DNA from 2 places in the Dactylosporangium sp. CA-233914 genome. Region 2 is predicted to be linked to the other one. Evidence: riboswitches for the same ligand, from Rfam matches in the RefSeq annotation. Region 2 holds a riboswitch; the other holds the start of a gene.
The links. A riboswitch is a leader RNA that binds a small molecule or an ion and turns the genes downstream of it on or off. The one in region 2 is predicted to bind S-adenosylmethionine.

Region 1 (4,205 bases), 150 kb from region 2:
CGGGGCCGAGGTCACGGCCGCGTACCCGGAGCTCGCGGGCATCGGGCGCGGCCTGCGCGACTCCGTGCTCGACGGTGAAGTCGTCGCGATGGACGAGGCCGGGCAGCCGTCGTTCCAGGTGCTCGCGGAGCGCATGCACGTGCGCGAGCCGCATCGCGCGGCCCGGCTCGCCGCGTCCGTCCCGGTGACGTACCTCGTCTTCGACACCCTGCGCGCGGAGGGGGAGGAGACCATCGCCTCGCCGTACCGTATCCGCCGCCAACGCCTCGAAAGCCTTCCGCTCGGCCCCCGCGCCATGGTGCCCCCGTCGTTCGACGACGGCGCGGCGACCGTGGCGGCCAGCCGCGAGAACCGGCTCGAGGGCGTGGTGGCGAAGCGAGCCGACTCGCTGTACCACTCGGGGATCCGCACCCCCGACTGGATCAAGGTGAAGCTCGAGGAGAGCTGCGAGTTCGTCGTCGGCGGGTGGCGGCCGGGCAAGCGCGCGCTCGGGGCGCTTCTGGTCGGCGTCCCGGTCGCGGGCGGCCTGGCCTACCGAGGGCGGGTCGGCGGCGGCATCTCCGGCGCGGCCGAGCGTTCGCTGCTCTCGGCCCTCGGGCCCCTGTCGACAAGCCAAAATCCCTTCGGCGCATCAGTACCCCGTGAGGATGCCCGCGGCGCCCTCTGGGTCCACCCGCACCTGGTCGTGGAGGTGAAGTTCGGGCACCGCACGCGCGACGGCCGCCTGCGCTTCCCGCGGTTCCTGCGCATCCGCCCGGACCTCGCCCCCGAAGAGGTGCGCGATGCCTGACCGCCTGCGGGTCGAGGTGGCCGGCCGCCAGCTGGAGATCTCGAACCTCGACAAGGTGCTGTATCCGCGCGCCGGCTTCACCAAGGGCGAGGTCCTCGACTACTACACGCGCATCGCCCCGCTCCTGCTGCCGTACCTCGCGGGCCGGCCCCTCACCCGCACCCGTTACCCCAACGGCGTCGACGAGCTCGGCTTCTTCGAGAAGAACGCGCCGGCCGGGACGCCCGAGTGGGTCCGCACCGTACGACTCCCGGTCCCTGGCTCTTCGCGGAATCGCGAGAAGATCGACTTCATCGTGGTCGAGGAACTCGCCACCGTGGTGTGGCTGGCCAACCTGGCGGCGCTGGAGCTGCACACTCCGCAGTGGCGCGTCGACGCCGAGGGCCGCGCGCTCGACCCGGACCAGCTCGTCGTCGACCTCGATCCCGGCCCGCCCGCCGGCTTGCCGGAGTGCTACGAGGTGGCCCTGATCCTGCGCGAGCGCCTGGCCGCCGACGGCCTGCGGCCCGCCGCGAAGACGTCCGGCAAGAAGGGCATGCAGCTGGTCGTACCGCTGCCCGGCGACGAGTCCGCCGACGAGGTGAGCGGCTACGCGAAGGCCGTGGCCGAGGAGCTGGCCAAGGCCCACCCGAAGCTCGTCGTGGCGAAGATGGCCAAGCAGCTGCGGCCCGGCAAGGTCTTCATCGACTGGAGCCAGAACAACGCGTTCAAGACGACGATCGCGCCGTATTCCCTGCGGGCCGGCCCCGCCCCGACGGTCAGCGCGCCCCTGTCCTGGTCCGAGGTCGAGGCCGGCGAGCTGACCGCCGCCGGCCTGACCCCCTCGGTCGTCCTGGACCGCGTGGCGAGCCGGGGCGACCTACTGCAGGGCGGCGAGTAGCCGATCGATGTGCTCTTCGGTGGTACCGATGCCGAAGCTGGCCCGCACCGCCTGAGCGCTTTGCGAAAAGTCGGGCGCTCCGCGCCGCGACTTTTCGGATTTTTCGGATATGCCCGATTCGAGGCGCCCGGTGGCCTCCGCCAGGAGGCGGCGGGTGAGGGGGTGGGCGCAGAACAGGCCGGTGCGGACGCCGATGCCGTGGTCCCGGCCCAGCGTCACGGCCAGCTCGCCCGGGTCGCGGCCCGGGACCGTGAACGACACGATGCCGACCCGCTCGGCGTCGGCCGGGAACAGGCGCAGCTCCTCGACGTGCGGGAGCGCGGCGAGGCCGGCCCGCAGGCGTCGCAGGAGGGCCTGTTCGGTCGTGGCGAGGTCGCGGTCCCGCAGCGCGCGCAGGGCCGTGGCGATCGCGACCGCGCCGAGCAGGTTCGGGGTGCCGGCCTCGTGGCGGGCCGGGCCGGTCGCCCAGCGGGCGGTGCCGTCGTCGGCGACGTGGGCGCTCGCGCCGCCGCCGGCCAGGTACGGCTCGGCGGCGTCCAGCCAGTCCGCGCGCCCGGCGAGGACACCGGCCCCGAACGGCGCGTAGAGCTTGTGCCCCGAGAACGCGATGTAGTCCGCGCCCAGGCCGGCCAGGCTCCCCGGGGCGTGCGGGGCGAGCTGCGCGGCGTCGACGGCGATCCGGGCGCCGTGCCGGTGCGCGACCTCGGCCAGCTCGGCCACCGGCCAAACCTCCCCGGTCACGTTGCTCGCCGCGGTGACGCTGACCAGGACGTTGCGGCCCTTCAGGCCGTGCAGCACCCGCGCAAGCGCCTCGATCGCCTCCTGCGGCGAGCGTGGCGCGGGCACCCGGACCGCGTCGCGCCAGGGCAGCAGGTTGGCATGATGCTCGGCATCGAACGCGACGACCGTGGTGCCCTCGGGCACTGCCCGCGCGAGCAGGTTGAACGCGTCCGTGGTGTTGCGCGTGAAGATCACCGTGTCGTCGGGCCCGTGCCCGAGGATGTCGGCGACGGTCTCGCGGGCCTGCTCGTACTCGCGCGTGCAGCGCTCCGACAGCGCGCCAGCCCCGCGGTGGACGCTGCCGTAGTAGGGCAGCAGATCGGCGACGGCGTCCGCGACGACCCGCAGGCACGGCGCGGTCGCGGCGACGTCGAGGTTGGCGAAGCCGACGGACCGGCCGTCGCGCAGCTTGACCTCGCCGGGAGTCAAAATCTCGGACATGGGTGCAGGGATCCCCTTCGCTCGCGCTTGCCCGGACGCACCACGCGCCAGGCCGGGTCATCACCCGGGGCACCCCGCCGCGAACGCGAGGGTTGCCGGCCAGCAAGCCGGGGCTTGTGCGCTGGCACTCATGACCTGTCCTGACAGTACCGCGGATAAAGTTGCCCCATGAGCGAACTCCCGCCGAATGGGACGCCGTCCTCGCCCACCTCCGGGCCGCCTGCCACCCCGCCCTCGGGATCCGGACCGGCCGCGGACGGCTCAGGGACCCCCGAGGCGCCCGCCACCCAGCCGCCGGACGAGTCCGCTCCCACCCCGCCCCCGCCCCCGTCCTCGGACGCGGGCCCTTGGGCCTCTCCGTCCGGCCCCGCCCCGGCCGCCCCCGGCTCCTCATGGGCCTCGCCCGGAGGCGCTCCGGGCGTGTCATCCGAGGGCGTCCCGGGCGTGTCGCCCGGCAGTGCGCCGCCGGCCGCGGGAGGCGGAGCGTGGACATCGCCTGGGGGTGCCCCGGCTGGTTGGCCTGGAGGCGCTCCGGGCGTGTCATCCGAGGGCGTGCCGGGCGTGTCGCCCGGCAGTGCGCCGCCGGCCGCGGGAGGCGAAGCGTGGGCGTCCCCCGGGGGCGCCCCGGGCGTGTCGCCCGGTGCTGGACCCTGGGGTTCGCCCGGCAGGACTCCGCCGGCTTCGGAATGGAGCCGGCCGGCCGCGCCGACGCCGGGCCTGTCGGGCTGGGGACAGCCTGCGCCGACCTCTGGGCCTGCGGGCTGGGGGCAGTCCTCGCCCGCCGCGCCGACGTCCGGCCCGGCCGATTCGGGGCAGCCCGCGACCTCTGGCCCGGCTGAATGGGGGCGGCCTGCGGCGTCGTCTGGGCCTGCGGGCTGGGGGCAGTCGTCGCCGGCCGTGTCGTCGTCCGGCCCGGCTGATTCGGGGCAGCCCTCGACCTCGGGCCCGGCCGATTCGGGGCAGCCTGCGCCGACTTCGGGCCCGGCTGAATGGGGGCAGCCTGCGGCGTCGTCTGGCCCTGCGGGCTGGGGGCGGCCGTCGCCAGCCGTGTCGTCGTCCGGCCCGGCCGATTCGGGGCAGCCCTCGACCTCGGGCCCGGCCGATTCGGGGCAGCCTGCGCCGACCTCGGGCCCGGCTGAATGGGGGCAGGCCGCGCCGACCTCTGGGCCCGCGGGCTGGGGGCGGTCCTCGCCCGCCGCGCCGACGTCCGGCCCGGCGGACTGGGGCCGGCCCTCGCCGGCCGCGCCAACCTCGAGTGTGCCGACCTCAGGCCCGGCGGCGTGGGACTCGGCGGCCACCGGATCGGCTCCCTCG
Region 2 (4,205 bases):
GCAAACCATTTACGGCCGGAAATTGGTCGAGAGGACGCTCGCCAACACCTCCGGTGTTGTGGTCGCGGACCCAGGGGTCTCGCGGCGACACGTCCTCCCGCACCGAGCATCCTGAACCCCGGGATATACGCAGTCAAGTCCACTTACGGACGTACCGCGCCCCGACGATCACGCTCGGTGTCGAATGACTCCTCCACCCGGACGAGGGGCTCCTCGTCCGAGCGTGGAAGCGCTCTCTGCAGATCAACGCTCGGTGATCGCGCCACCCTAAAAAATCATCCGAGCAGGCCAGCCTCCCGGGCCGACTTCAGCGAGGGCTTGACACGGTGGGTCGGGCCGACCCGGTCCGCGACCGCGTCGAGGGTCTTCAGGCCGTCGCCGGTGTTGAAGATGACCGTCTCCGCGTTCGGGTCGAGCTTGCCGGACTCGACGAGCTTCTTGAGCACCGCCGTGGTCACCCCGCCGGCCGTCTCGGCGTAGACGCCGGTGGTGCGGGCCAGCAGCTGGATGCCTTCGCGGATCTCGTCGTCGGTGACGTACTCCATCCAGCCCCCGGTTCGGCGCACCGACTCGAGCGCGTAGACGCCGGCCGCCGGGTCACCGATGTTGAGCGACTTCGCGATGCCGGTCGGCTTGACCGGGGTGATGTCGTCGACGCCGTCGTGCAGCGCCTTGGCGATCGGGTTGCAGCCGGCCGACTGGGCGCCGAAGACCTTCCACTCGGCCGGCGGGACCAGCCCGATCTCGACCAGCTCGGTGAACGCCTTGTCGATCTTCGTCAGCAGCTCACCGCTGGCCATCGGGATCACGACCTGGGCCGGGATGCGCCAGCCGAGCTGCTCGGCCACCTCGTAGCCGAGCGTCTTGGAGCCCTCGGCGTAGAACGGCCGGACGTTGACGTTGACGAACGCGGTGTTCTCGAACTCGTCGGTCTCCGTGAGCTCCGAGCAGAGCCGGTTGACCTCGTCGTAGGAGCCCTCGATGGCGACGACCTCGCCGCCGTACACCGCCGTCATCACGATCTTGCCGGGCTCGAGGTCGGCCGGGATGAACACGGTCGACGGGACGCCGGCCCGCGCGGCGTGCGCGGCGACGGAGTTGGCGAGGTTGCCGGTGGAGGCGCAGCTGTATCGCGTGAAGCCCAGCGCCTTCGCCGCGGTCAGCGCCACCGACACGACCCGGTCCTTGAACGAGTGGGTCGGGTTGGCGGAGTCGTCCTTGACGTGCAGCGGCGCGGTGAACCCGAGCTCCTTGGCCAGCCCGTCGGCCCGGACCAGCGGGGTCAGGCCCGGGTCGAGCGTCACGCGGGTCTGCGGGTCCAGCCCGACCGGCAGCAGCGGCGCGTAACGCCAGATGTTCTTCGGTCCCGCCTCGATCTGCTCGCGGGTCACCTTGGCCAGCGCCGCGGCGTCGTAGCCGACCTCGAGCGGGCCGAAACACTCGTAACAGGCGTGCTGCGCGGCGAGCGGGAACGTGGCTCCACAGCCGCGGCAGACGAGGTTGCGAGCGGGCGATTCGGCGAAGACGCTGAGCGTCGAGGTCATGACGGGAGGCCTTTCCTCTCATCTTTCCCAAGCGCACGGTTGCGCGCCGGGACGGATTTGGCACCTACCGCGACGAAACTCGTCATCGAAGACGTCGCAGGGGTTGCCGGGGCTTCATCGGGCCGTATCCCTCTGCCCCTCTGGATGAGGTATGTAGTTGTGTGGTGGTGCTTCCCTGAGTGTAAGGGGCACCACCGGCGACCGGGTATGAGTCATCTCACGACTTGGGCGCGGCTAGCGTTTCATTCATGCACCATATCGCCGCTTCCTGGTTCGCCCGGCGCACCTCTTCCTGGCGGGACTGGCCGGCTCCGGCGATGCTCGCCGCGAAGGGCGACACGCGGGTGAGCGTCGTGCTGCCCGCCCTGGACGAGGAGCCGACGGTCGGGGCGATCGTGACCGGGGTTCGCAGCCTGGGCCCGCTCGTCGACGAGGTCGTCGTCGTCGACTCCGGCTCCGTGGACCGCACCGCCGAGGTGGCCGCGGCGGCCGGCGCGACCGTCCACCACCGCGACGACATCCTCCCGGCGACCGGCTCCCGCCCGGGCAAGGGCGAGGTCCTGTGGAAGGCGCTGGCGGTCACCGGGGGTGACATCCTGGTGTACGTCGACGCCGACCTGACCGACTTCCGCCCCCACTTCGTCACGGCCCTGCTGGGCCCGCTGCTGAGCGACCCGGCGACGCTGATGGTCAAGGCCTTCTACGACCGCCCCCTGCTGGACGTCTCCGCGGCCGGCGGCGGCCGGGTCACGGAGCTGACCGCCCGCCCGCTGCTCAACGCGCACTTCCCGGAGCTGGCCGGGGTGGTGCAGCCCCTGGCCGGCGAGTACGCGGCGCGCCGCTGCCTGCTGGAGTCGCTGCCGTTCGCGGCCGGCTACGGCGTGGAGACGGGCCTGCTCATCGACACGTTCCGCGCACACGGCCTGGACGCGGTCGCGCAGGTCGACCTGGGCCAGCGCACGCACGGGCACCAGGACACAGCGGCGCTGGGCCGCATGGCCGCCACGATCGTCCAGACGATCCACGCCCGGGTCACGCCGGACCGGCCGCTCTGGCCGACGTTGACGCAGTTCGAACGCCACGATTCGGGCGTGGCCCCGCGGGTGACGAGCGTCGCCCACCCCGACCGTCCCCCGATGCGCACGGTCGCGGGCTACGCCGGGGCGCGCTGACGGCGCTTTCCGCTGGGCCGGGGCATCGCCGTCGACCAGGTCGCGCCTGGAAGGACCTCGCCACCCAAGCGGGCCGGCGCCGATCGTCGGACGTTTCCCGCCCAGTTGGCGAAGTCGGCGAACAGCGCCGGCGTGGCCTCGCGAGCCCGGCGGCCGCGCTCGCCGGCGGTGAGCTCACCGCCGCCCGCGGACCAGGGTGATCACCCCGGCCTCGGCGAATTAGCGCATTTATCCCGAAATTTCATACTAAGAACGCCCACCAACCGGCGGCTGCCCGCCCGCGTAGCGGCGGCACGACGAGGCCCGATCTCGACCTGCTGCCAGCCTCCCTTGGAGTCCGGCGACAGAACCAAAGGCGCCGCCGCGACGAAGCGTGACCTCGACCGACTGTCGACCGCTCCAAATCGGCTGTTCCGCACAGCACTCGGCGCGCCCCCGCCGCCCGCGGCCTCCGTGCACCGACTGCCGACCGCTCCGAATCGGCTGTTCCGCACAGGCGCGCCCCCGCCGCCCGCGGCCTCCGCGCCTCGACCGGCGGCCGGGCCTCTCCCATCTCGTCCCGCGCCCCGGCACCGGCCCTCACCGGCGCGCTATCGCAGCCCGGGCGCCGGCGGACGAACGGGCGGCAGGACATACGCGAGGGCCACGACCCCGGTCCCCGCGATCGCCGCCGCGGCCCCGTCGACCAGCGGCCCGAGCAGGTCCGAAACCAGCCACCAGAGCTCGAGTCCAAATCCCCAGGCCGCCACGACCGCGAGTCGCAGCGCGACGATGCTGCCCGCGCCGCACAGGTGCGCCGCCAGCATCCCACTTACCGCCACCCCGAGCACCGCGAACGGTGCCGCCACGAGCAGCACCACCGGCTCGCCGACCACCCCGCCGGCGACCACGAACACCCCGGCGATCGCCAGCAAAACCCCAGCCAGCGGCGACACCGCCCACTCGACCGCCCGCGGCGGGCCCGGGGGCGAGAGCGACGGCGAGTCCAGCAGGTGCCGGGCGCGGGGCAGCGACAACATCGCGAGGGCCGCCGCGGCCGCCAGGGCCAGGGACCAGGGGCGGTGCCAAAGCAGGTACGCGCCGCCGATCAGCACCGTCAGGCCGGTCAGCACGCGCAGGCGGTCCAGGGCGGTGGGGCGGCCGACGAGGTATTGCAGCAGGCCCACCAGTAGGAGCCCGGCCAGCGTCGCCGTCATCGCGCACATCGGCGTCGATGCGCCCGCGAACGTCACAGCGGCTGCGGCCAACCCCGCCAATGTGGTCAGGACCGCCGCGGCGACCGCGAACATCAATGCCATGGGCGCGACCTCGGTGGGGGTGCCGTACCGCTAATGCACCTTAACACGCCCAGAAAAGTTGGATCTATCTATGTTGCGGATTGTCATCCCTCCGGTACGAAACGCCATAGCCGCAGCGTCGTCGCGCCAGCGCCCAGCACCGCCACGGTCAGGGCTGCCCACTCCGCCGTCAACAGCCACCATGGGGTCTG

Region 1: linked by a shared signal. The riboswitch ahead of ACQPY0_RS04250 (aminotransferase class V-fold PLP-dependent enzyme) and the one ahead of thrC (threonine synthase) in region 2 are both predicted to bind S-adenosylmethionine.

What each region holds. Positions count from the first base shown of each region.
Region 1 covers NZ_CP192030.1:933,659-937,863, forward strand. The annotation lists gene ligD (non-homologous end-joining DNA ligase) at 1-790, shown strand, start outside; gene ligD (non-homologous end-joining DNA ligase) at 783-1,670, shown strand; gene ACQPY0_RS04250 (aminotransferase class V-fold PLP-dependent enzyme) at 1,650-2,891, opposite strand; SAM riboswitch class IV at 2,910-3,027, opposite strand; gene ACQPY0_RS04255 (hypothetical protein) at 3,494-3,730, shown strand.
Region 2 covers NZ_CP192030.1:779,928-784,132, reverse strand. The annotation lists gene thrC (threonine synthase) at 276-1,544, opposite strand; SAM riboswitch class I at 1,560-1,695, opposite strand; gene ACQPY0_RS03590 (glucosyl-3-phosphoglycerate synthase) at 1,862-2,716, shown strand; gene ACQPY0_RS03585 (hypothetical protein) at 3,307-4,014, opposite strand; gene ACQPY0_RS03580 (hypothetical protein) at 4,098-4,205, opposite strand, start outside.